One region of the Agarivorans albus genome, then DNA from elsewhere that is predicted to be linked to it. Evidence: predicted binding sites of a transcription regulator. Region 1 holds the regulator's gene; each other region holds the start of a gene.

Region 1 (5,822 bases):
CTAAGCAGCAGCTGGCAGGCATTTTTACCGATGGCGACTTGCGTCGTATCCTTGATCAGCGCATCGACATTCACGATACCCAAATTGGCCAAGTGATGACGCAGAACCCCAAAGTAATTGACGACAATTGGCTAGCCTTTGATGCCTTAAAGTTAATGAAAACCAAGTCAATTAACGGCTTGTTTGTGCTAAACAATAAAGCCGTTGTGGGTGCATTTAATATGCATACCTTATTACAAGCCGGAGTTTACTAGTGACAATTAACACGCCCTATGGCGCGGTTAGCCAAAGCAATTTTGACGCGGCAGCAAAAATTAAACTTTTAGTTTGCGATGTAGACGGGGTTTTCTCCGATGGTCGCATTTATATGGGCAATGACGGAGAAGAACTTAAAGCCTTTCATACCCACGACGGATTTGGCATTAAAGCGCTACTGAATATCGGCGTCGAAGTCGCTATCATCACCGGCCGCCAATCAAATATTGTGCAACAGCGTATGCAGGCTTTAGGAATTACTCGTATCTACCAAGGCCAACAAGACAAACTCGTCGCCTACCAGCAAATGCTTGAACAATTGTCACTAGCTCCTGAAAACGTAGCCTATATTGGTGATGATGTGGTCGACACCCCAGTAATGCACGACTGTGGTTTAGGTGTAGCCGTGCAAGATGCTCACCCCTTGTGTAAACAACGTGCCAACCTTATCACCCAAACCCGTGGCGGTTTTGGTGCGGTTCGAGAGCTTTGCGATCTAATACTGCAAGCAAAAGGCGAGCTTGATAATGCTCAAGGTATGAGTGTATGAATCGCCCAACCTGGTTCTTTGCAGGCTTATTTCTCTTGGCCTTGGTGCTGTGGCAGCTTAGTCCTTCGGAAACTCAGCAGCTAAGTGCTAAACGCGAAGCCAGCAAACCAAACTTTGTTGCCGAAAAGCTCTACAGCGTGAGTTTTGGCGAAGATGGTAGCCCGCGCTATCGGATCTATGCTGAGGAAATGGAGTTTTTTGAACAACTTAAGCACACAACTTTTGCTCAACCAAAGATCTTAGTGTACCCAGATCCAAGCCAACCTGTATGGCAAATTGTGGCCGATCACGCTACAGTACAGCAGCAGCAAAACGTCATTTTAAATGACAATGTAGTAATTAAAAATTTAAGCCGTGGCGAGTATGTTCGCGACTTAATAACCGAAAAATTGGAGATCGACCTGCAAACAGAAACCATGAGCAGCGATCAACCTGTTACCGTTTATGGCCCTTCATACGAACTGTATGGCGTTGGCATGGACGGTGATTTAGCCAACGAAATAGTGACTTTATTAGATGATATCGAAGCGGTTTACCACAACCCACAAGAGTAAGTTAGCACTTGCGGCTAGCTTGTTTATGCTTTCTTGGGGTTCACAAGCACTAGAAGACGACTTCAACAAACAAATTATTGTTGATGCTGACCGCCAGCAGGTCAATATCAAAGAAAACCGAGTCACCTTTTACAATAATGTTGTGGTGACTCAAGGCTCGATTAAAATGCACGCCGAAGAACTCAGTGTTATTGGTAGCGAAGAAAAAGGCAGCGAAGTAATGATCGCTAAAGGCGAACCCGCAACGTTTTATCAATTACTTGATAGTGGCAAGCCAATTGAAGCTGAAGCGAACGAAGTGCGTTACGACCTAAAAACCCAAACGCTAACACTCACCACCAATGCTCAACTCAAACAAGAAGAGAGCTTGGTAAAAGGTAAAATGATCAAATACAGCATCAACAAACAAGAAATGGTGGCACAAGGCGACGAAAATAGCCGTGTAACTACTATTTTCCTGCCTCAGCAGCTTGACGAACTAACGCCCAAGGAAGACCAGCAATAATGAGTACGCTAATTGCTGAAAACCTAGCTAAAGCCTACAAGGGCCGTAAGGTAGTTAAAAACGTTAGTCTAAATGTAGAAACCGGTAAAATTGTTGGCTTGTTAGGTCCAAACGGCGCTGGCAAAACAACCACTTTTTACATGGTGGTGGGCTTGGTGCCTCGTGACCAAGGCCGAATCCTCATCGATGATGACGATATTTCTAGTACAGCGATGCATACCCGCGCACGCAAAGGCATTGGCTACCTTCCGCAAGAAGCGTCCATCTTTCGCCGCTTATCTGTGGAGAAGAACATACTCGCCGTATTAGAGACCCGAAAAGACCTCGATAAAGAGCAACAAATTGGTGCATTAGACGACCTTCTTGAAGAGTTTCACATTGGCCATATTCGCAAAAATCTAGGCATGAGCTTATCGGGTGGTGAGCGTCGAAGGGTTGAGATTGCCCGAGCGCTAGCCGCCGCACCTAAGTTTATTTTGCTTGACGAACCCTTCGCAGGGGTAGATCCTATTTCTGTTATCGATATTAAAAAGATCATTGAACACCTACGTGATCGCGGTCTAGGTGTACTAATTACCGACCACAATGTTCGAGAAACTCTCGATGTTTGTGAGCATGCCTATATCGTTAGCCAAGGCGAATTGATAGCCTCAGGAAAGCCAGAAGAAATTCTCGAAAACGAACATGTGAAACGAGTTTATCTCGGAGAACAATTCAAGCTATAGTTAAAGTGCAAGTTTAAAAAAAGACAATAAGAAGAAGGAACAGCGGTAGTTAATGAAAGCATCTTTGCAGTTGCGTCTTGGTCAGCAGTTAACCATGACCCCCCAGTTACAACAGGCCATTCGCTTACTCCAGCTTTCAACACTGGATTTACAGCAAGAGATTCAAGAGGCTCTGGAAAGTAACCCTCTGCTTGAGGCGGATGAGTCTCACGCCAGTGATAGTGACGCAACCGACGCTAAATCTGCCAATGAGAAGTCTACCGAGGCCGAATCCACTGCGGACATAGACAACAGTCAAATTGAAGCAGGCGATGCCATTAATCAAGAAACTGTTTCTGACGACCTCCCTGTTGACTCTACTTGGGACGATATCTACAGCGCCAGTTCTGCCCCAGCCAGCTCATCTGGCAGCGCCGTGAGCGATGACAACGATATGTTGTTTCAGGGCGAAACTGTCGACTCTTTACAAGACCACTTATTGTGGCAAATGCAACTCACTCCATTTAGTGAAGTAGACCAAGCTATTGCTTTAGCCATTATTGATGCAGTAGATGAATCGGGCTACCTCACCCAAGACTGTGAGCAGCTACTAGAAGGCTTACGTTCAAGCGATAACAATGACTTAGATGTAGAGCTAGATGAAGTAGAAGCAGTACTTAAACGCATCCAACATTTCGATCCAGTTGGTATAGCAGCGCGCTCGCTGCAAGAGTGTTTACTAATCCAATTAAGCCGTTTTGCCGAAGACACCCCTTGGCTAAATGAAGCCAAAGATGTAGTTTCAAATCACATTGATGTATTAGCTAATCGCGATTTTCGTCTATTAGCCCGCAAAACCAAACTTAAAGAAGACCAGTTACGCGAAGTCATGCGTTTGATTCATACGCTTGAACCTCGACCAGGTAACGCGGTAGAGCCTAACCAAGCCCAGTATGTTATCCCGGATGTATCGGTTGTAAAACGCCAAGGCCGCTGGGTTGTAGAGCTCAACCCAGATGCAATGCCTAAGTTGCGTGTTAACTCCCACTATGCATCTTTAAGTAAAACCTCTACCAACGCTAACGATACCCAGTTTATTCGTAGCCACTTACAAGAAGCCAAGTGGTTTATTAAAAGTATCGAGAGCCGAAATGAAACCCTATTAAAAGTATCCAACTGCATTGTTCATCATCAACAGGCGTTTTTTGAATATGGCGAAGAAGCCATGAAGCCAATGGTACTGAACGATGTGGCAGAAGCTGTAGAAATGCACGAATCCACCATTTCCCGGGTAACCACCCAAAAATTCATGCATACACCTCGCGGCATCTTCGAGCTTAAGTATTTCTTTTCTAGCCATGTGGCTACCGATGGTGGAGGTGAGTGCTCATCAACCGCTATTCGTGCATTAATCAAGAAACTGGTAGCTGCCGAAAATACCAGTAAACCACTCAGCGACAGCAAAATTGCTGATATTTTGGCAGATCAGGGGATCAAGGTGGCAAGACGTACGATTGCTAAATATCGTGAGTCTTTAGCAATTCCACCTTCTAACCAACGTAAGAGCCTTATCTAAGGCCACTAAAAGGGGAAGATATCTATGCAAATTAACCTTACTGGACACCACGTAGAAATAACTGAATCTTTGAAAGAATATGTCCACACCAAGTTTGCCAAACTCACCCGACGATTCGATCAGATCAATAACGTTCACGTCATCCTCAACGTAGAAAAACTGAACCAAATTGCTGAAGCCACATTACATTTAAACGGCGGCGAAGTATTTGCAACCTCTGAGCATTCTGACATGTATGCCGCCATCGACAGCCTGATTGATAAACTTGATCGCCAAGTCATCAAACATAAAGAAAAACTTAACAAACGTTAGCCACCCCCATGCAACTAAATAAAGTACTTAGCTTGGACTGCACCCAAAGTGCAGTTCAATGCTCTTCAAAAAAACGCGCCCTAGAAATAGTAAGCGAACTGGCTGCCAAGCAGCTTGATACCACTACCCAATGCATTTTTGAAAGCTTGTTAAATCGAGAAAAAATGGGCAGCACAGGTATTGGCCAAGGTATTGCTATTCCTCATGGCCGTATCGACAACCAGCATCAAGCCACAGCGGTTTTCTTGCGTTGCGATCCCCCTATTTCCTTCGATGCTATAGATAACAAGCCGGTAGACTTGGTATTTGCATTACTAGTACCCGAAGATCAATGTAAGCAACATCTTAATACTCTAGCTCAAGTAGCTGAAAAACTTAACGATAAGCAAATATGTAAACAACTTCGTTGTGCACAAAGTGATGACGAATTGTACGACATCATGGTAGCCTAATACTCTAATCAGCCTTAGGGATTATCATGGAACTGATCATCGTTAGTGGGCGCTCGGGTTCAGGTAAAACCGTCGCCTTAAGAGTATTGGAAGATCTCGGCTACTATTGCGTCGACAATTTGCCGGTTGTGCTTTGGCAATCACTTATCGACAACTTAAAAAAAACCTATTCTAAAGTAGCAATTAGCATTGATATTCGAAATCTTCCCGATGAGCTATCACCGGTAGGACAGCTAATACGAGACGCTGGACCAGACATTAATCTGTTAAGCATTTTTTTAGATGCGAAGGATGAAGCGCTGATCCGCCGTTACAGCGAAACACGCAGGGTACACCCGCTTAGCCAAAGCAATTTATCTTTAGCAGAAGCGATTGAATCAGAAACCGAGCTATTAGCCCCCATTTCTAGAAATGCCGATTTGCGTATCGACACTTCCCGTTTATCGGTACACGAGCTAAGCGGCTTAATTCGCTCGCGCGTTACTGGTGACCAACAACAACAGCTAATTTTGGTGTTCGAATCCTTTGGATTTAAAAATGGTGTGCCTAACGATGCCGACTACATGTTTGATGCGCGTTTTTTACCTAACCCACATTGGCAAGAGGAGCTACGTCCTCTAACCGGCTTAGATAAAGCCGTGCAAGAATACTTGGCTGCGCAGCCTTTAGTTACCCAATATATCGAGCAGATTAGCCAGTTATTGCAATCTTGGTTACCGCATTTAGAGGCTAACAATCGTGCCTATTTAACCATTGCTATTGGCTGTACTGGCGGACAACACCGCTCGGTGTATGTGGCCGAGCGACTTGCTAGCCTCTTTAGCGCTCATCGAAAAGTGCAACGACGCCACCGAACTTTGGAACATCGCCTTGAAGCTCACTAGACAAGTAGTAGTAAAAAACAAATTAGGTCT
Region 2 (5,822 bases), 2.0 Mb from region 1:
CGCGCTCCGCACTCTACACCAAAGTGAAACTCTTGCTCAGTTTCCACGCCTTCACAAATCAATTCACAGCCCGCACGCTGTACCAGTTCAGAAATGGACAAGACCACATCTGCGGGCAAGCCTCCTTTGGTGGCGTCTTTAAACAAACGCATATCTAACTTAATGATATCTGGTTCGAGTGCGATAATTCGATCGATTTGTGAAGCCCCAGCGCCAAAGTCGTCAATCGCTACTTTTAAGCCAGCTTGATGGTACTCTTTCACCACTCGCTGCAAATTATCGATATTGCCGCTGGCCTCGGTGATTTCCATCACTACCCTGCTAGGGTCAATGCCTATTTTTTCGATCATCGAAATGGTGGGGGTGCAAATATCTTCAGGTAGCATGTCGACCCAATCGGGCACAATGTTTAAGGTAAGAAAACCCTCTTGCTGAGATTTTGCAAACTGCTCTAAAGCCTGCTGTCTAACATAGCGATCTACTTGTCGACGATTGCTCAAAGAATACTGATGATCGGCAAACAGCTCTCCTGCGCTGGTAGGCTCTCCAGCGGGATTATTTCGGCGCGCCAAAGCTTCGTAACCGGCTATTTCCCCAGTAGGCAAATAAACAATCGGTTGATAATGTGGAAAGTAGCTAAGCGGGTTAAGTTGTGTCCGCTTAGCTGCCAGTAAAGCTTGATGTAAGCTCACCACTTTTGAAGGGTTCTTAGTCAACGCTTGTGTTGTCCATATCAATACTACCAGTACATAGCCTAAAATTAATCACTAGGTTAATGCACAAAGTACGCCATAAAAACCTTAGCTACTCCATGGTTACAGTTTTAATCATCCGTTTTATCTCAGGAACACAAGATCCACAGTTGGTTCCGGCTTTACAGTGCTTGCCTACTTGTTCTGCACTTTCGCAAGCATGTTCGCTAATCACATCACTAATGGTCTGCTCCCGAACCTGATGACAAGAACAGACTATTTTGCCTAGGTCAGGAGCTGGGCTGGTGCCAGCCAGCACGCCACGGCGAATGTTGTCAGACATTGGTTGCTGCAACAACGACTCCAACCAAGAGCTTGCATTAAGCTCACCTTTAGCCGCCACGCTAAAGCTAGAGAACAGCTCGCCCTCAATCACCAAAGCGCTGCGGAAGTTCTGTTTGATAGGATCCGCAAAATCTAAGCTTTGTAGCTTGGTTTGCGACATTAAAAAGCCCTTTAGCTTGGCTGCTAGTTCAACTGGAGTGCTGCCATCGGCCAAGCGATATAAAAAGCCATCGGCCAAACCTTGTTTCACCCAATAATCCGCAGGTAAGGCTTGGCACTGCGCTTTAGTTAAAGGCTTAGCTGTAAGCAAAACCGCCTCACTGGCATATTCCCAAGCCGCCAATTTAACCGGCGTATACTTTGACTCAGGCTGACCAGAAAGAGGATCCACAGAGCTATCAACCACTTGGCTCACTAAGCCATCACTTGAATATTGTTCGGTCCAATGAATAGGCATAAATACGTGGCCGGCTTTTTGTCCTTCACTTACTTGAATTCGCACTTTTAGCTGACCAACATTGCTAGATAAGCTCACTATGCTGTTATCACACAAACCTTGGTTAGCTGCATCTTGTGAATTCACTTCTAACAAAGGCTCTGAGCTATGACTTGTTAACTGCGCAGCCAAACCGGTGCGTGTCATGGTGTGCCACTGGTCTCGCATACGACCAGTGTTTAATACCAAAGGAAAAGCATCGCTAGTACCTTGCTTAGTTGCTTGGTTAGTCACCGCAATAAGTTGTGCCTTACCAGAGGTGGTAGAGAAACGACCATCACTGAACAAACTACGATTATCGCTACCCTGTTTGCTTACCGGCCAGCGCTGCGGCTCAATAGCATCAAAGGCTTGCTGGTCTTTGCCCGACAACTCACTAATGTTAAATAAGCGCTCACCACTTTCTGCTAGCAAGCCAGATAACGCTGCGTGTTCACTAAATATATCGGCTGAGCTGGTGTAAGAGAATGCTTCAGCAAACCCCATTTTTTGCGCTACTTGGCTTAATAAGTACCAATCAGGCTTAGTATCACCTTGTGCCTCTACAAAGGCGCGCTGGCGAGATAACATTCGCTCCGAGTTAGTCACTGTGCCATCACGCTCTCCCCAGCCAGCTGCCGGTAACAGTACATCGGCATAACGGGTGGTATCAGTTTCGGCAATACAGTCTGACACCACTACCATTGGGCACGACAACAGCGCTTCGCGTATTTTTGCAGACTCAGGCAAACTTACCGCCGGATTCGTGCCCATAATCCAAATAGCTTTAATCTCGCCTTTGGCAACTTTATCAAATAAATCAACGGCTTTATGCCCAGGCTTTTGACTTAAGTTGGAAGTATTCCAAAAGCCCGATAAGGCTTCTAAATGCTCCGGTTTGTAGTCTAAGTGGCCGGCTAATAGGTTAGATAAAGCGCCCACTTCGCGCCCACCCATAGCATTAGGCTGACCGGTAATAGAAAATGCGCTAGCACCAAGCTTACCTAACTTACCTGTAGCTAAGTGGCTGTTAATAATCGCATTAACCTTGTCTACACCTTGGCTGCTTTGATTTACGCCTTGGCTAAACACGGTCACACAACGCTCGTTATTAGCAAACAACTGGAAGAAACGAAGTAGCGCTTCAGGCTCTAAGCCACAGGTTGTGGCTAAGGCAGCTAAATCACCAGCGTCTTCTACAGCGCTTGCCACTGCAGCTTCAAAGCCCTCGGTAAACTGGGCGATGTAATCACTATCTAATTTTCCATGCTCACTTAGATAAGCTAATAAACCATTGAATAAGGCTACATCGCTACCGCCATTTAGTGGCAGGTGTAAATCTGCAATATCGCAGCTATCTGTTCTACGTGGGTCAATCACTACAACTTTTAAGTTTGGATTAGCTTGCTTAGCGCGCTTTAAACGTTGGTAAACAATTGGGTGACACCACGCCAGGTTAGACCCTACCAAGGTCACCAGCTGGGCATGTTCTAAATCTTCATAGCTACCCGGTACAATGTCTTCACCAAAGGCGCGTTTATGGCCAGCAACCGCTGACGACATACATAAACGAGAATTCGAATCGATGTTTGAACAACCAATAAAGCCTTTAATCAGTTTATTAGCAACGTAGTAGTCTTCAGTTAACAGCTGTCCAGACACATAAAATGCCACCGACTCAGGGCCATGTTCAGCAATGGTTTGACTGAAGCGAGAGGCTACATAACTTAATGCTTTATCTAAAGATTCTTGATGGCCTTTAATATAGGCATGCTCTAAACGGCCTTGTTTAATCACCGTTTCACCCAGTGCAGAGCCTTTAGAACATAACAAGCCTCGGTTGGCCGGATGGCTCGCATCACCGCGCACTTCTACCGCTCCATTACTTGCTACTTTTGCTTCAACGCCACAGCCCGTTCCACAATATGGGCAGGTGGTCTTAATCCATTGTTGTTGAGACACCACGTAAACTCCTCACCTTATTCTTTGCTGGGCTTTTATTGCCCGCATTTATGCTTAGATACAAAGCAAAAGGCGAACCAATAAAATCCCGCAAAAACCTATTACTTAAGGAGTATAAAAAATCGATAAATTGGCAGAAAAAGCCGAATTTTGAGTGCTGAAACAAAATAGCGCACAAGCATGGTGCAAGATGTCCCGAAATTGGGCTTTATTGGAATAGCAGCAAGCATCTCTTTCCAGCTGTTTAAACCTCAATTCTTAAACGAACAGATGCAAAGCGCGAAATGGGGAAGCAATTAAACCAACCGCCTTATTTACAACAATGGCTAACAAGATATAAAACACAAAACCAGAGCCTTAGCTCTGGTTTCTATGCTTAGTTTACAGCTGGAGAAAAGTAAGATTTTATCCAATCGTAAAGTACTTGTTGGTTAAACTCGGCAAAAGCGATTTGGCTAAAATCACCCGCAGGGTCTTGCTCTTTAAAAGCAAATTTATACAGCACTTGCTCTGGATTTTGATCATGTAAAATCACAATAATTCGCTTGCTGGTTTTTAAGCAATCGATGGTCATCACATCAGCCGGCACGCCATTTTTACGCATGTTACGACTAATGCCTATCACCGGATCGATTTGCGCAAAATCTTGCTGAATTCTTAAATGAGCAGCGTTCGCCATATCAGACAATTTTATTAAGCGCTGTTCACTTGGGCTATTTTCTGCGGTTTGATTTTCCATTTACTAACCTGCCCGTAGCGCCAAAATAGCGGGAATATTTAAGGCCTTGCTGTAAGCAACAAAAGCTTGCTCTTTCTCAGCGATAGCCACAATCGACATCCGATCAGCTAGCTCGTTGCCCTCTACCCCAACATGGCCATTTACATGCAATATTTGCAGTTTATCTTTAAGCTGTTGGTAGCGTTCAAACATTTCCTGAATTAACTCCAGATTCTTAATCTCACCACCAGATTTCTTCCACCCCTTCTTCTGCCACCCTGCAGCCCATTGAGTAATACATTGAATGGAGTATTTAGAGTCACACAAAATTGCCACTCGCAAACCTTTAGCCAGCTCTTGCTGGGCCATAATCATTGCTTGATTAAGGGCGTTTAGCTCTGCGGTATTGTTAGTGCCCATGGGGTTATATAGGCCATACCAAAGCTCGGCCAACTCTTCGTTGCGATACAAGGCTAAGCCCGAGCCAGCCTCTCCTGGGTTTGGCTCGCAGCCACCGTCTGTATAAATTTTCACTTCTGCGGCTAATTTATTGATCTCCGCAGCAGTATAGGTTTTCACCGTTTGCCCCGACGCTCGTTTACGCGCTGGCGCTGCACCGGAAGCTTTTACGCTAGCACTGGCCTTACCGCCAAAAGCAGCTTCAGCCTCAGCTAAAGTAGGGAAAGACTTGTAACGCGCACCAGCAAACTTATCAATGCTGCGCTTACAGGTGGGCCAATCGTTAAAAATGCCGGTGTCTCGCCCTTGCCATACCACGTAGTACTTTTTAGCCATGTTTGATTCTCTTACTTATTTGCTGGCTAATATAACCAAGCAAGCGGCTGAACACGAAGGGAAACTTAGAATTTATCTAAGCGCGAATACTTAACTCAAACTGATTGCAAGTTATCTAGCAAAAACTGACTAAATACCGCCACCTTGTTTGGCATAAAAGTACGAGATGGATAAAGCAACCATATTGCACTATCGCTATTCGCTCCTGTCACTTGCCAATCGCTAAGTACCTGAACTAATTTGCCAGATTTAAGATCCTCGCGAACCGTCCAATCGGCCAACAACGCTAAGCCCATGTCATGGTTCACACACTCTTTGATTGCGGCAGCACTCGACAAACTAAGCGAAGGGGTAATTGCAATCTTTTGGCTAGTTTTACCTTGGCTAAATAACCACTGCTTATTTAGCTCGCGATAAGTAAAACCTACAAGGTTATGGTCAGTAACATCGAAAGGTTGTTGAATCTTAGCGCTCCGCTTGAGGTAAGCCGAGCTCGCCACCAGTAAATAATCCACATCCAGTAGTTTACGAGCCACCAAGCTACTATCATTTAGTGCCCCGTGGCGCAACACCAGATCAAATTGCTGAGCAATAAGATCAACTCTGGAGTCGGATAAATCCAACTCCAATTGTATCTTGGGGTAGGCTTGCTGAAACTTACCCAATAGAGGTGCTAATACCAATTGACCAAAGGAGCTGGACGCGCTCACTCGCAGTAACCCCGAGGGCTGCAAAGTTTCGCCTAAGGCCTCTTGCTGAGCTAAATCAAACTCTTCTAACAAAGGTTCCATACGCAAATAATAGCGCTCAGCGGCTTGGGTTGGATTAAGTGTTC
Region 3 (5,822 bases), 1.9 Mb from region 1:
GAGGGGGGAAATGTTGTTGGCGGTAAAAAAATGCCAGGCGGGTTAATGCTTGCTAAAGACGAGCTAGCTACGGTACCAGCCGGTGCTTATATTGATAATGAGACTGACAGCAAGATATTGGTGCTAAAAATGGGGCGTGACTTCATGGCCTTAAAAGGTGAAAAGTGGCAAAAGCAATAAAGTTAAGCGCTTGCTTAAAGGGGCCTTAAGACCTCATTAAGCAAGCGGGTTTCATCACAACAGTGGCACCGACATTAGGGTGTCGTGAGCTGTTATAAACAGGTATTTTTCATCGGCCGACAGAGTACAATTAGCGGTTAAACGTCCGGTACGTATTTTGGCAAGTACTTCCCCTTGTGGGGAGAACAACCACACTCCACCTGGCCCTGTGGCAAAGATATTACCGCTAGAATGAACCGCCATTCCATCTGGTAAACCTTGTTCTCCAGCTACACCAAGTAACGCTTTAGCGTTGTGAAATATCCGCTTGTTGCTAATGCTGCCGTCTGGGTTTACATCATAAGCTAACCAGCGTGGATGTTTGTCATCAGACACCGCCACAATTAAGGTTTTTTGGTCAAGCGTTAAGGCAATGCCATTTGGGAAGTTGACGCTGTTGTCTAGTAACTCAAGCTCGCCATCTTGGCTTAGACGATAGATCCCTTGAAAGTCTAATTCTTTACGCGAGTCATTCATGCCTGAATTTAGTCCATAAGGAGGATCGGTAAAGTATAAGCTGCCATCGTTGTGGTAAACCGCATCATTTGGACTGTTTAAGCGCTTGCCTTGGTACTCGCCAGCCAGCGTAACAAATTTACTTTGAGGTTCGTTTAATGGGGCATCCATGAGTGCTACACGGCGGTCACCTTGTTGAAGTAGCACCAGCTGTCCCTGTGGGTTTAATAACAAACCATTAGAGCCTTGTCCGTAGTCTCCTTCTTCTAGGCCTGTAGCACCAGAGTTTTCTAGATAAAGCTCGGTACCTTTATTAGGTTGATACTTTACGATGGTGTTGTTGGGGATGTCGGAAAATAGCAAGAAGCCATGTTGCTCAATCCATACTGGTCCTTCTGTCCAGCGATAGCCCTTTCCACGAATACTAATCTTGGCGTCTGCCGCAATAAATTGTTTTGCTTGTGGGTTAATCAACTCGATTGAGCCGGTTGTTTCCGCTGCATCGGCGATGGAGAGTTGATCAGAGGTAGTTGAACAAGCGCTAGCAAGCAAGCTAGCGGCTAAAACAAAGGCAGTTCTCATTTAGTATTCCTTTATATGATGAGCAATAAATACTTCTGGTTAACTAATTTGTTAAATTGGTTTTCCATTTTGTTGCTGTGATTCAAAGAATACAAGTTATTAACCTAAGTGTTTCTGCTTAAGTCTCGTTTTTGCCGCGCTTTTTTACTAAATCTCGCAAGATTACCTTAATAATTGGTTATCCAGTTGGGGAGGGGAATAGGCGTTCAATGATCTTCTAAGCTTAAGCGGTTCGCTTTGAGCGTCGCTGGCTCAATAAAAGCAATACAAGCCCTAAGCTAATTAACCACCAAGTCTTCGGCTCCGGCACTGTTACAGGTGCTAATGAGCGGCCGGTTAGTGCTTCGCGTTGAATACTTACCGTGTGGTTATCTGTCTCGAAGTTGCGACCAAAAAAGCGGATAGCGGTAATTTTGTCAGCATTGCTTTCGGCGAATAGATTAACGTAACCATAGGGTTCACGTTTGTTGCCTTTAACGCTAGTAGGGCTACCGTAATGGCCAGGTTCTAGCACAGCAGCATCAAGAATTTGGTTGGTTTTAAAGGACAACTGCTCAGACTGGGTGGTAATACTAAGTTGGTTTCCATTGTCTCCGGCACTCCACCAAAAACCAAAGTAGCCTACAGGCTGGTCAAAAATGAGCTGAACGGCACTTTTATTTGGAATAAATAAGTATTTACCCTCGCCATGTGCTCCACCATAAACGCCAAAATCAGCCACTTTGGCTTGGCCTTTATCTACCGAGTACTCTCCAAAGGCATTTTGGTAGCCATTACTGAGTTGGGATGACGTTAAGTTGTCGAAGTTTTCTGTATAGCTAGGCCCACTAATTTGTGAAGTTTGGATGCCTGGAGCCTCAATAGTGTAAATAATGCCAGCATGGCTTGAGAAGCTAATACAAGCAGTGATGAATAAAGCATGCGATATAGATTTCATATAAACCTCGACAACTAAATTTAAGCACTGTTTAGTGCGTAGTTAAGGTGTTATATCCAGTTTCGTGCCAATGTTTATAGTGCCTTTTATTACAAAGGTTTAGAGCCAAAAATTGCTTGCTTCTAGCTTTATGGAGCGAGCTGCACTTAGCTGTTTGCAAATTGCAAAAGCCGGCTGAATACAGCCGACTATTGGTTTATTGGATGGCTTTTAAAGAGAGGGTTAGAGAAAACTTGGCCACTACTTCGTCGCCGCTAATAGAGGGGCAGGTAGCATTTATCGTTACGGCTTGGTTTACTCGCTCGCCGCTTTGCATGGTTTGCTCGAGCATTTGGTCAATGAGTTTGCCGTCGGTACAACTAAAGATAACGTCTGCTTCCGGGCGCTTTAAAAACTGCCCTTCAACCGCCTTAAACGCTAGCGATACTTTTTTGCCATATTGTTCGGCTTTAGCTATCGCTAAGAAGCCTCCGGCTACGTCTGCGCCAACCGCTAAGGTTCCAAAGTACATACTGTTAAGGTGGTTTTTGGTTCGGCGTTTAAGGGGAATTTTAACAATAACCTTCTGTTCATCCATCTCAAGGATCTTAGGACGGCAGTACCAAATTAAGGGTACTTTGAACATACCAAACAAACTCAACATCAAGTTGGCTTTACGAACACTGGGAAGCATAACTTTTCCTTGTTTAAGAGGTCTTACCAGTAGAGCTTGTTGTTAACAAAAAGTCAACATTTGTTGTTTGGCGGATTAAAAATCTGACCAACCAGCGCCCACAATAAAGTGCAGGGTGGTATCTTCTGGGCCTCTGGCAACATCTATCCCGGTACGTAAATTAAAGCGCCTAGCCATTAGGTAACGAAAACCTAGGCCTTTAGCATAGCGGTTAGGTGTGTCACCTAGGTTTTGCTCTGAGCTAAATGCTTGCCCAACACCGCCAAATACAACCGCAGACCAGCGAGCATCAAAGTCGTAGCGCAGCTCACCTTGCAAGGTTGCCATGCGCTCGCCTTGGTAACGCATGGCTGGTATGCCGCGCATATCAATAAAGGGCAGGGCATAATAAGGCGTATCGCCATGGGCACTGGAGGCCGATAAACGCATAGAGCCTTGGAAGCTATTGCCTAGATAACTAAAGCCAGAAAACTCACCAGAGGCGATTGAATAATCATTGTCGCCGCCAAAGTAATCAGCGTGTTTAGCATAACTAATGTTGCCATACAGACCTTGGTTAGGACTAAACGAGTTATCTCGAGTATCGTAGTTAAGCAGCAGGCTTACTCCGCCATCCTTCATGCTCAACTGAGGCTTTAAGTAATCAGGCAGGTTGCCAATAGAAAACTCACTGTCACTATTTAAAAAGGTGTATTTGGCTCCAGCAAACCACGGGCTATCGCCTAAGCGAAAGCGGATTTGTTGCAGTAAGTAAGTACCTTTTAGATTAACTCTAATGGGAATGTCGCCAACTGCCCCTTCGCTGGGCAAGCGAAAGCTATCAATATTGGCATCTACACCCGCAATTGCACCGATGTAGCGAATACTGTCTTGCTTCCATATGCCCATATGAAACGCCCCCGCACCTCGCGTGCCGTTTTCTGTCGCTAGCCCTAATAAACCCGACACACTAGGTGTAAGTTTTAGCGGGGCATTGGGATCATCCGGCTGTTCATTTTGCAGTTCTTCGTTTTCGTGAAAAAAAGCTAATACTAAACCGCCGCCGTAACCCACCGCGGGGTCGGTAATAATAATTGGTACCGGCAGAAAACCTACTGCGTTATCCATAAGCCATTGGCTAGCATCCATACGGCCGTCGGTAGGGTCAACAAACTGTTCAAAAAAATCAGCTTGGCTATGTCCAGAAGAAAGAACTAGCGGTAAAACTAGGGCTAAAGAAGAAAGGCGCATATTTCATTCCTTGAAATAGTGGGCAATGTGATATCAAACACTTAGTTAGAGTTTAGCTATTCGCCAACTAAAGCGATAGCCTTTTGCGGTATTTAGTATGGGAAGCTAAAACGAAAAAAGCCTGCATAAATGCAGGCTTTTTAAAGGTGGTGCCCGGAGGCGGAATCGAACCACCGACACGAGGATTTTCAATCCTCTGCTCTACCGACTGAGCTATCCGGGCGACGGGCGCTATTAAACGAATTTTGCCGGTTTAAGTCAACCGAAATCAGTAAAAAAAATGAAATAATTGAGCTTCGATTAAATGGCGCACAATAACTGGCAAAAGAATAAACAAAAAGGTGGCCTAAGCCACCTTTAGATAGTTTGGATACTTAAGTGATGGGTTTCACTGTTCTCTGTACTGGCAAAGGGTAAATGCCGATTAGAGTGGGGCTAGTTAACGTGGTGAGCAAACTATTGGCTAGCAAATGGGTATATTTGTTGCCGTTCCCGAGTATTTTTCACTGTAATAAGTATATTTAATATAAAAGGGTGAGTGTTTGTCTATATTGCTTATTTTTAGAGTTTATTGGCAATGATTGTTGTAGTTTGGATTTATTTGGGGTGAAATAAACCAAGGTTGAAATGATGCTTAAACTTGGAGGTAAGTAATGCGCCTTGATCGCACCGATAGAAAGATTTTAGATTTGATGCAGAACAATGGGCGAATTAGCAATTTAGAGTTAGCTGAGCAAGTTGGTTTATCTCCGTCACCATGTTCACGGCGGGTAAAAGCCTTGGAAGATGCCGGGCTCATTGCTAAACACGTTACCTTACTTAACGAAAAAAAGCTCAACCTAAACCTTACCGCTTATATTCATATCTCTATGGATAGGCATACCCCAGAGCGCTTCGAAAATTTTCAAAAAATTATTAGTGCCTATGAAGAAGTGATGGAGTGCGCATTAGTTACTGGCACCGATGCAGATTACCAGCTTAAAGTTGTAGTAAGAGATATGGAGCATTATCAGGCGTTTTTGTTGGGCAAACTAACTCGGATAGAAGGGGTTACTGGCGTGCGCTCTAGCTTTGTGCTGCAGCAGGTGTTTAGCCACACAGCCTTGCCTTTATCGCAGATAAAATAAAAGCGCCGATTGGCGCTTTAGTTGTTTACGCTTGTTGGCGTTTTAAGAAGGCCTGGCGGCATCCTTCGTAGTTATCAATTAGCATGTCACTTTCGGCTTTTTCGTACGGGAGCAAGCTGCCTAGTACCATGCGTTTTTGACCTTTGCCGATAACTTGGCCATCTTCGCTGATAGTAAATTTAAGCAAGGCTACGCCGCGTTTTCCATTGGGAATAAACTCACCGCCAACAAACTCTAAATGTGGAGAGCGAGTTGGTAATTGCTCGAAATGCAGGCTCATGTTTTCGTAAATCACTAGTGGGCGCTTACGATTTAGCATTAAGCCTTGTTCTTCGAGTAGGGGGACTAATATGTGCGGAAAGTTACGCCCAGAGAAACGCACATAGTCAGCAATAATATCGCCAATAATCTCAGCATCTTTTAGGTTTTCACCGCTGCGTTCTAATTGCAGATATTCTTTGCCGTTGTTATCTACGAGTAAGCAGTGTTGTTCTTGTTGTTCAATACTTAGTGGTACGCCATCGGTGACCATGCCGGCAAAGGTAAATTGCATGTCTTGGCTTAAACCAAGCTCGTTTAGCATAACTGAGAATAACAA
Region 4 (5,822 bases), 1.3 Mb from region 1:
AGGCGTTAAATTGGCTATCGACGATTTTGGTACTGGTTATGCCGGCCTACAATATTTACAACAACTGCCCTTAGATGCCTTAAAAATAGACCGCAGTTTTGTGGTAGCCATTAACACCAATTCTCCACAAGCCAAAGTACTAGATGGCGTAATCGACTTAGCCTTAAACCTAAATCTGCAAATAGTGGCCGAAGGCGTAGAGAATCAGCAACAAGCAAATTACCTTATTTCTAAAGGTGTTTATTTACACCAAGGCTGGCTCTACGGCAAACCACAGGCCATTAACAAATTCAGCGAGTAAAGATTGGCTGTATTGCTTGAGCTGTTTTTTTGTAATGTTTATCAATACTTGCAAGCCAAGGCGTTCAACCGCACAATAGCCGCGTTAACGAAGGAGTAAAACAAATGGTTTCTAAATGGGCTAAGCGCTTTTTTCAAATGGCAGAACTCGTGGCTTCTTGGAGTAAAGATCCCTCTACTCAAGTGGGGGCCGTCATCACCGAGAGCAACCGCATTGTTTCTTTAGGCTTTAATGGCTACCCACACGGTATATCTGACAGCGCAGAAACAGACAACAGAGAAATGAAACTGCTTAAAACCTTGCATGCTGAAGAAAATGCAATTCTGTTTGCCAAACGAGATTTGTCTGGCTGCGAAATTTGGGTTACTCACTTCCCCTGCCCTAACTGCGCCGCAAAAATTATTCAAACAGGCATTGCAACCGTGCATTGCCCAGAACAATCTGAAGACTTTTTATCGCGCTGGGGAGACAAAATTAAAGTTAGTGAAGATATGTTTAGCCAAGCAGGTGTTGCTGTTGATTGGTTGCCGCTAAATCAAAACTAATCATTCATATTGCTAGGGCTGTTGTTTCAACAGCCCTTTGATATGTAGTACAAAATAGAGATGTAGAGTCAACTTTTAGGCTTACAAATCGTTTGTCATTATCTAATCAACGCTATTAATAAATCCCTACAAAACCGTTTTTAGTTTTAAGCATTATCAAGATTTAGCCTTGATAAGCATTACGAAAATCAGTCACTTATATCGATGCCTTTAATAGCTTTTACTCTTATTCCAATCCAATAAATAAACTATTCAATAACTTATAATCTTACGAAAAAGTGTTTTTTCAGCTAAGCTTCTACTTTTCGCTTAACACCAATTTGTTGTTTCAATTCTCCCTTAAACAAGGTTGATTAGCTGTTTAAGCTCACATTTCTTTACGCTAAACCTCATCTAGCCCACAGTTTTTAACCTTTTTCTTTTAATCATACAAAAATATTTAATAATCTGATCGGGTTCACAGATACAAATCCAAAATCCCAATAGCATATTTGTATTACATTAATACTAGTAGCTAAGTCACCTCTAAGGACTAATGATGACAAGTTATAAACCTTTAGCTTTTGCAATTTGTATCGCAACCAGCTCAAGCGCTATTGCAGCCGAATTTGTATTTGTGAAAGAAGAAGTATTAAAAAACAACCGAGTATTGCTGCATTCTGAGAATGCTCCAGCAACGATGACTCAAAGCTATCAGCGTTTGTTAGAAGAAGCAAAATACGCCACCAAAGCAGGTCGATTTTCGGTGACCGATAAAGGGATGACTCCTCCTAGCGGTAACAAAAACGACTATTTAAGCATTAGTCCTTATTGGTGGCCTGACAAAAACAAAGCTGATGGCCTTCCTTGGAATCGTATTGATGGCAAGGTAAATCCAGCATCAAAAACTAGCGAAACGGATTCTAAACGCTTAGGTAAGTTTACCCGCTCAGTCAGAGCCTTGGCGATAGCCTACTATTTTAGTCAAGACGAGCAATATGCAGAAACGGCTATAGATTACATTCGCACTTGGTTTTTAAACCCTGAAACACGAATGAACCCAAACATGAACTATGCCCAAGGTGTACCAGGCCGAGCTGAAGGACGCCGCGGAGGAATTATTGATTCACGTTCATTTGCAGACAGAATGTTAGACGCAATTGCGATGGTGTCTCAGTCTCCCGCTTGGACAGAAGAAGACGAAAACGGCATTAAACAGTGGTATGGCGAATACTTAGATTGGCTGCTCACCAGCGAATTGGGCGGTGGCCCGAAAGGCGAAGCCTATGCTGAAAACAACCACGGCTCTTGGTATGACTTGCAAGTTGCAGGCATCTCCTACTTTTTAGGCAAAGAATCAATTGCCATGAACGCGGTAGAGAAAGGCAAGATGCGTATAGACAGTCAGTTTAGAGCCGACGGTACTCAACCACATGAATTAGCGCGCACTCGCTCTTACCATTACAGCTACTTTAATTTGGATGCTTTATCTGGTGTTGCTCAAGTGGGCGAAAAAATTGGCATAGACCTATGGAATTATGAATCTCCTAAAGGGGGTTCATTAAAGAAAGGTATCGAGCTGTTAGCTCAATATCAAGACAAAGCAGAAGACTGGCCTTACCCGCATAAAAAAACTCCGCGAGTAATGCGCATGATGCCAATTTATCGTAAAGCGGCCCTAGGCATGAGTGACCAAACCTTATTGGCTCTCTCAGAATCGGGTGATTTTTCTCAGTTTACTGTTAAAAAGAATCTCGCCGAAATTTGGGCTGAACGAGATATAGAACTGTTATACCGAAAACAATAACAACTACCCTAACTCCCTAAATAAAAACTAGGCCTGTTAAAGGGCCTTAACTGGAAATGGAATTTATCATGACAAAAATGAAAAGCCTTTCAATTGCAATTGGTGCACTATTAATCGCAGCACCTGTAGCTGCGGGTCAATTAGATTTTCGTAGTGAATACAAACACGAAACAGAAGCTCACGCCTACCGAATTAAAATCGGTGATTCAACTAAAGTAAGCGATGCTGGCCAATGGAACTACAGCGTAGAGATGAAGTTCTTTAGTGGTAAGAATGAAGACGGCGAATACGGCGGTTTTCTAGAAAACTTACAACGTGGTGACTCAGAGTTTGACCTAAGCTACAAACACAAGTTGAACAAAAAGTGGTATGTCCAACCTGGTATGCCAATTACCTTTGGCGATGAGCGCGTAACTTATAAACCGCAGTTTCGTGTAGGTTATACCTCAGATTTCGGTTTGAAAACTGCATTGCGCTACCGCTACGAAATTCGCCAATATGCCGATGGAAAGGAAAATGGGGAAACTTGGTACAAATCTAAAATCACTTTAACTGGTGGCTATAAAGTGAAGAGCATGCCAAACCTTAAGTTGGACTATGAAGCAAATTACTGGAAGAGTCATACCTATGAGTGGGACGCAATTGCCGGTAAAGCAAAAGATCCACAATTCAACAATGGTGATGACAACTGGGACGCTGGTATCTTCATCGGTTACCAAATTGAAAAATGGCGTCCATACGTAGAGTTTTGGAACTCAAGCGTTAGCTCTAAAACTGACCAACGCCAACTTAAAACCCGTGTTGGTGTTAAATACAAATTTTAAGCATTTCGTAAATATTTAGCTTTCCTTCTTTAAAGCCAAGCAGGTTTTCTGCTTGGTTCTTTTTTTATGCAGAGCACACACTAGTATTATTTAGCATTTCTTGTTTGCGCATCGGCATTGCATCAATAATTTCAAATACTTCCTGCCAATTGGTAGTCGCGCCCCAGCGGTGTTTTTCGTGGCCATCTTTACCAATTAACACTGCTATGTGCTTGTTATCTTCTACCTTATATTTGTCGCGTAAATAAGAGACCCCATGGCTTGCTACTGGGCCAGTTTTGCCTAAAGCTTGTTGCGGTGTCATCACTACAACAACAAGATCTCGTTCTTGGATCTGGCAACGGTAACGCATTTCATCTGCCAAAAATTGTTCAACTGCGTGGTCTTGTTGTGGCGCAAAAAACAACACACTTCGGTGTGCCCAATAGTCGCTGTCTAAAGGATAAGACATAGCAACGCCACTAATGGATAACAACATAGCTGCGATTACTTGTTTCATAACAATTCCCCCGTTCTCTGCTAATTAGAACGAAGTCTTAGGGGATAAAGTTCAATTTATCCCCACTTAATAAAAAGTCTGCTGGTCAGGATTTTTTACAGCAATAACTGAGGCTTTGTAAGTGACTAATATCAAAATGAAAAACCATCCACTCAAGCTACAAGGGAGTTTATTTACAAAAACATTAATTAATATAATAAGTTCAGCACACTACAGTTGGTAACAAAAGTGTCATTAATGTTTACATAATTCCTTGATTCACCAGGCCATGCTTTCTTAAGTACTGATTTTTATAACTTTTACATCTTGGCGCAATTATTGATTTACAGGATGTTAACTTTACAAAGGAATGCCTAATGCTAATCACTAGAAATATACTCTCTGTAAGCTTGTTGTTACTCACCGCGCCTGTTCAAGCAACTATCATCGCCTACGACATGCTAAGCAGCAGTAGCCTTAATGTAGTCGATTATCAAAACCCATTTAGCCAACAATTTGTTAGTGACCAAGACGGATTTGATAAATACCAAGCAGTTTCAAGTGCCAGCATTCCAAATAGCTTGGTTGATTCAAGCTTAAGTAACCCAAGTGATAGCCTTGGTATTGTTGATTCACAAACTGACCAAGACAGCTTCTTTGGCGTAAATGATACGCTAAATCCAAACAACCCAAGTGGTGACGCGCAAGCAACTTGGCAGTTTGATATTAGTGGTTTTTCCTTAAGTTCAATTTCTATTTCCATGGCTGCTATGGGTGATTTTGAAACATTTGATCACTTTAGCTTTAGCTATGCAATTGATGCTTCCCCCATTCAGATATTGTTTGCTAGCGCTGTTGGTGAACAAGCCAACCAGAGCTACACCATGGCCAACGGGAACCAATACCTACTAAACGACCCTCTATCTATAAACGGTCAGGTGCTAAACAACCAATTCCAGCAACTTAGCCAGAGCCTAATAGGCAGTGGTTCAATACTTAGCTTGTACTTTAACGCAAATCAAAATGGTGGGACTGAGGCATTCGCCTTTAGGGAGATCATCGTTAACGGAGAAAGTCTACTAGCTAGCCAAGTACCTGAACCAAGCAGCATTTGGCTGGTGCTATTGGGCTTAGTCGCGCTAAAGATCAAGCGCAGCCAGGTTTAAAGCAAATAAAAAAAAGCGACAGCATAGATTTACACTGTCGCTTTGCTATTACCGCTTATTTCTTGTTGTTATTGCTTGATGCCAGCAAATACCACAACCACTTTGTCGTCACCTTTGGTGCGACTAAAGGCGTAAGGTTGATCGCTTATCTTGTTATGTTCACCTGCACCAATGGCAACATGGCGGTCGCGGAACTGACCTACTGTTTGCCAGTGTTTTACTAGCGCTTGGCGATCTGCTTCTTTAGCAATTTGCTCCCAGTTCATAAACGAACGAGTTGGAGAGTCAAAGGCATCCGATTGTGGCCCACGCGGTCTGCCACTCTCATCACCATAATACAATTGCACGCCACCAGGCATCATAAGTAATGCGGTACCGGCACCCGCTTGCAGCGGTAAGTCTTCATAGTTTGAGTAGAACAACTTGGTATCGTGCGAACTAATGTAAGTAAGCAAGTTAAAGGTTGGGTCGCTGTTTATGTCTTTGGCGTAGCTTGCATACATTTTTTCGTTTTGCGCCAAACACTGCGATCCTTTAAGTGCTGCACTATCGCCTGCATATTCAAAGTTAATTAGGCTATCCATACCGTTGTCGAAGTAAAAGTCACGGTAAGCACCGTGGTGCCATACTTCACCCACCATCCAAAATGGTTTGTCGTCAATGGCTTTCTCTGGGTTTTTACTCTTCCATTCTGCTAAAGCGTCAGTAGCTGCATCTTTCAA

Evidence for each region. Region 1 encodes sigma-54, which starts transcription at its own class of promoters, with help from an activator protein. Its sites were predicted from a motif close to GTTGGCACGNNNNTNGNNT; they were not measured.
Region 2: a site for sigma-54 is predicted at 3,538-3,556, ahead of K5620_RS15585 (nitrate reductase). Genes of this name have one in related genera too.
Region 3: a site for sigma-54 is predicted at 2,248-2,266, ahead of K5620_RS16310 (Npun_F0296 family exosortase-dependent surface protein). Genes of this name have one in related genera too.
Region 4: a site for sigma-54 is predicted at 4,261-4,279, ahead of K5620_RS09025 (PEP-CTERM sorting domain-containing protein). Genes of this name have one in related genera too.

The regions. Positions count from the first base shown of each region.
Region 1 is NZ_AP023032.1:647,757-653,578, reverse strand. Features, by position in the region: gene K5620_RS03145 (KpsF/GutQ family sugar-phosphate isomerase) at 1-254, shown strand, start outside; gene kdsC (3-deoxy-manno-octulosonate-8-phosphatase KdsC) at 254-805, shown strand; gene lptC (LPS export ABC transporter periplasmic protein LptC) at 802-1,359, shown strand; gene lptA (lipopolysaccharide transport periplasmic protein LptA) at 1,385-1,864, shown strand; gene lptB (LPS export ABC transporter ATP-binding protein) at 1,864-2,589, shown strand; gene K5620_RS03120 (RNA polymerase factor sigma-54) at 2,642-4,144, shown strand; gene hpf (ribosome hibernation promoting factor) at 4,169-4,456, shown strand; gene ptsN (PTS IIA-like nitrogen regulatory protein PtsN) at 4,465-4,908, shown strand; gene rapZ (RNase adapter RapZ) at 4,935-5,792, shown strand; gene K5620_RS03100 (HPr family phosphocarrier protein) at 5,779-5,822, shown strand, end outside.
Region 2 is NZ_AP023032.1:3,440,789-3,446,610, forward strand. Features, by position in the region: gene K5620_RS15580 (EAL domain-containing protein) at 1-716, opposite strand, end outside; gene K5620_RS15585 (nitrate reductase) at 805-3,474, opposite strand; gene K5620_RS15590 (hypothetical protein) at 3,851-4,213, opposite strand; gene K5620_RS15595 (ribonuclease H family protein) at 4,217-4,987, opposite strand; gene K5620_RS15600 (LysR family transcriptional regulator) at 5,083-5,822, opposite strand, start outside.
Region 3 is NZ_AP023032.1:3,587,502-3,593,323, reverse strand. Features, by position in the region: gene K5620_RS16320 (hypothetical protein) at 1-180, shown strand, start outside; gene K5620_RS16315 (SMP-30/gluconolactonase/LRE family protein) at 235-1,257, opposite strand; gene K5620_RS16310 (Npun_F0296 family exosortase-dependent surface protein) at 1,481-2,194, opposite strand; gene K5620_RS16305 (DUF4442 domain-containing protein) at 2,391-2,867, opposite strand; gene K5620_RS16300 (BamA/TamA family outer membrane protein) at 2,943-4,097, opposite strand; tRNA gene K5620_RS16295 (tRNA-Phe) at 4,245-4,320, opposite strand; gene K5620_RS16290 (Lrp/AsnC family transcriptional regulator) at 4,751-5,224, shown strand; gene K5620_RS16285 (DUF3581 family protein) at 5,250-5,822, opposite strand, start outside.
Region 4 is NZ_AP023032.1:1,968,264-1,974,085, reverse strand. Features, by position in the region: gene K5620_RS09050 (EAL domain-containing protein) at 1-301, shown strand, start outside; gene K5620_RS09045 (dCMP deaminase family protein) at 406-846, shown strand; gene K5620_RS09040 (alginate lyase family protein) at 1,382-2,632, shown strand; gene K5620_RS09035 (oligogalacturonate-specific porin KdgM family protein) at 2,701-3,456, shown strand; gene K5620_RS09030 (DUF4174 domain-containing protein) at 3,521-3,955, opposite strand; gene K5620_RS09025 (PEP-CTERM sorting domain-containing protein) at 4,312-5,100, shown strand; gene K5620_RS09020 (alpha-amylase) at 5,169-5,822, opposite strand, start outside.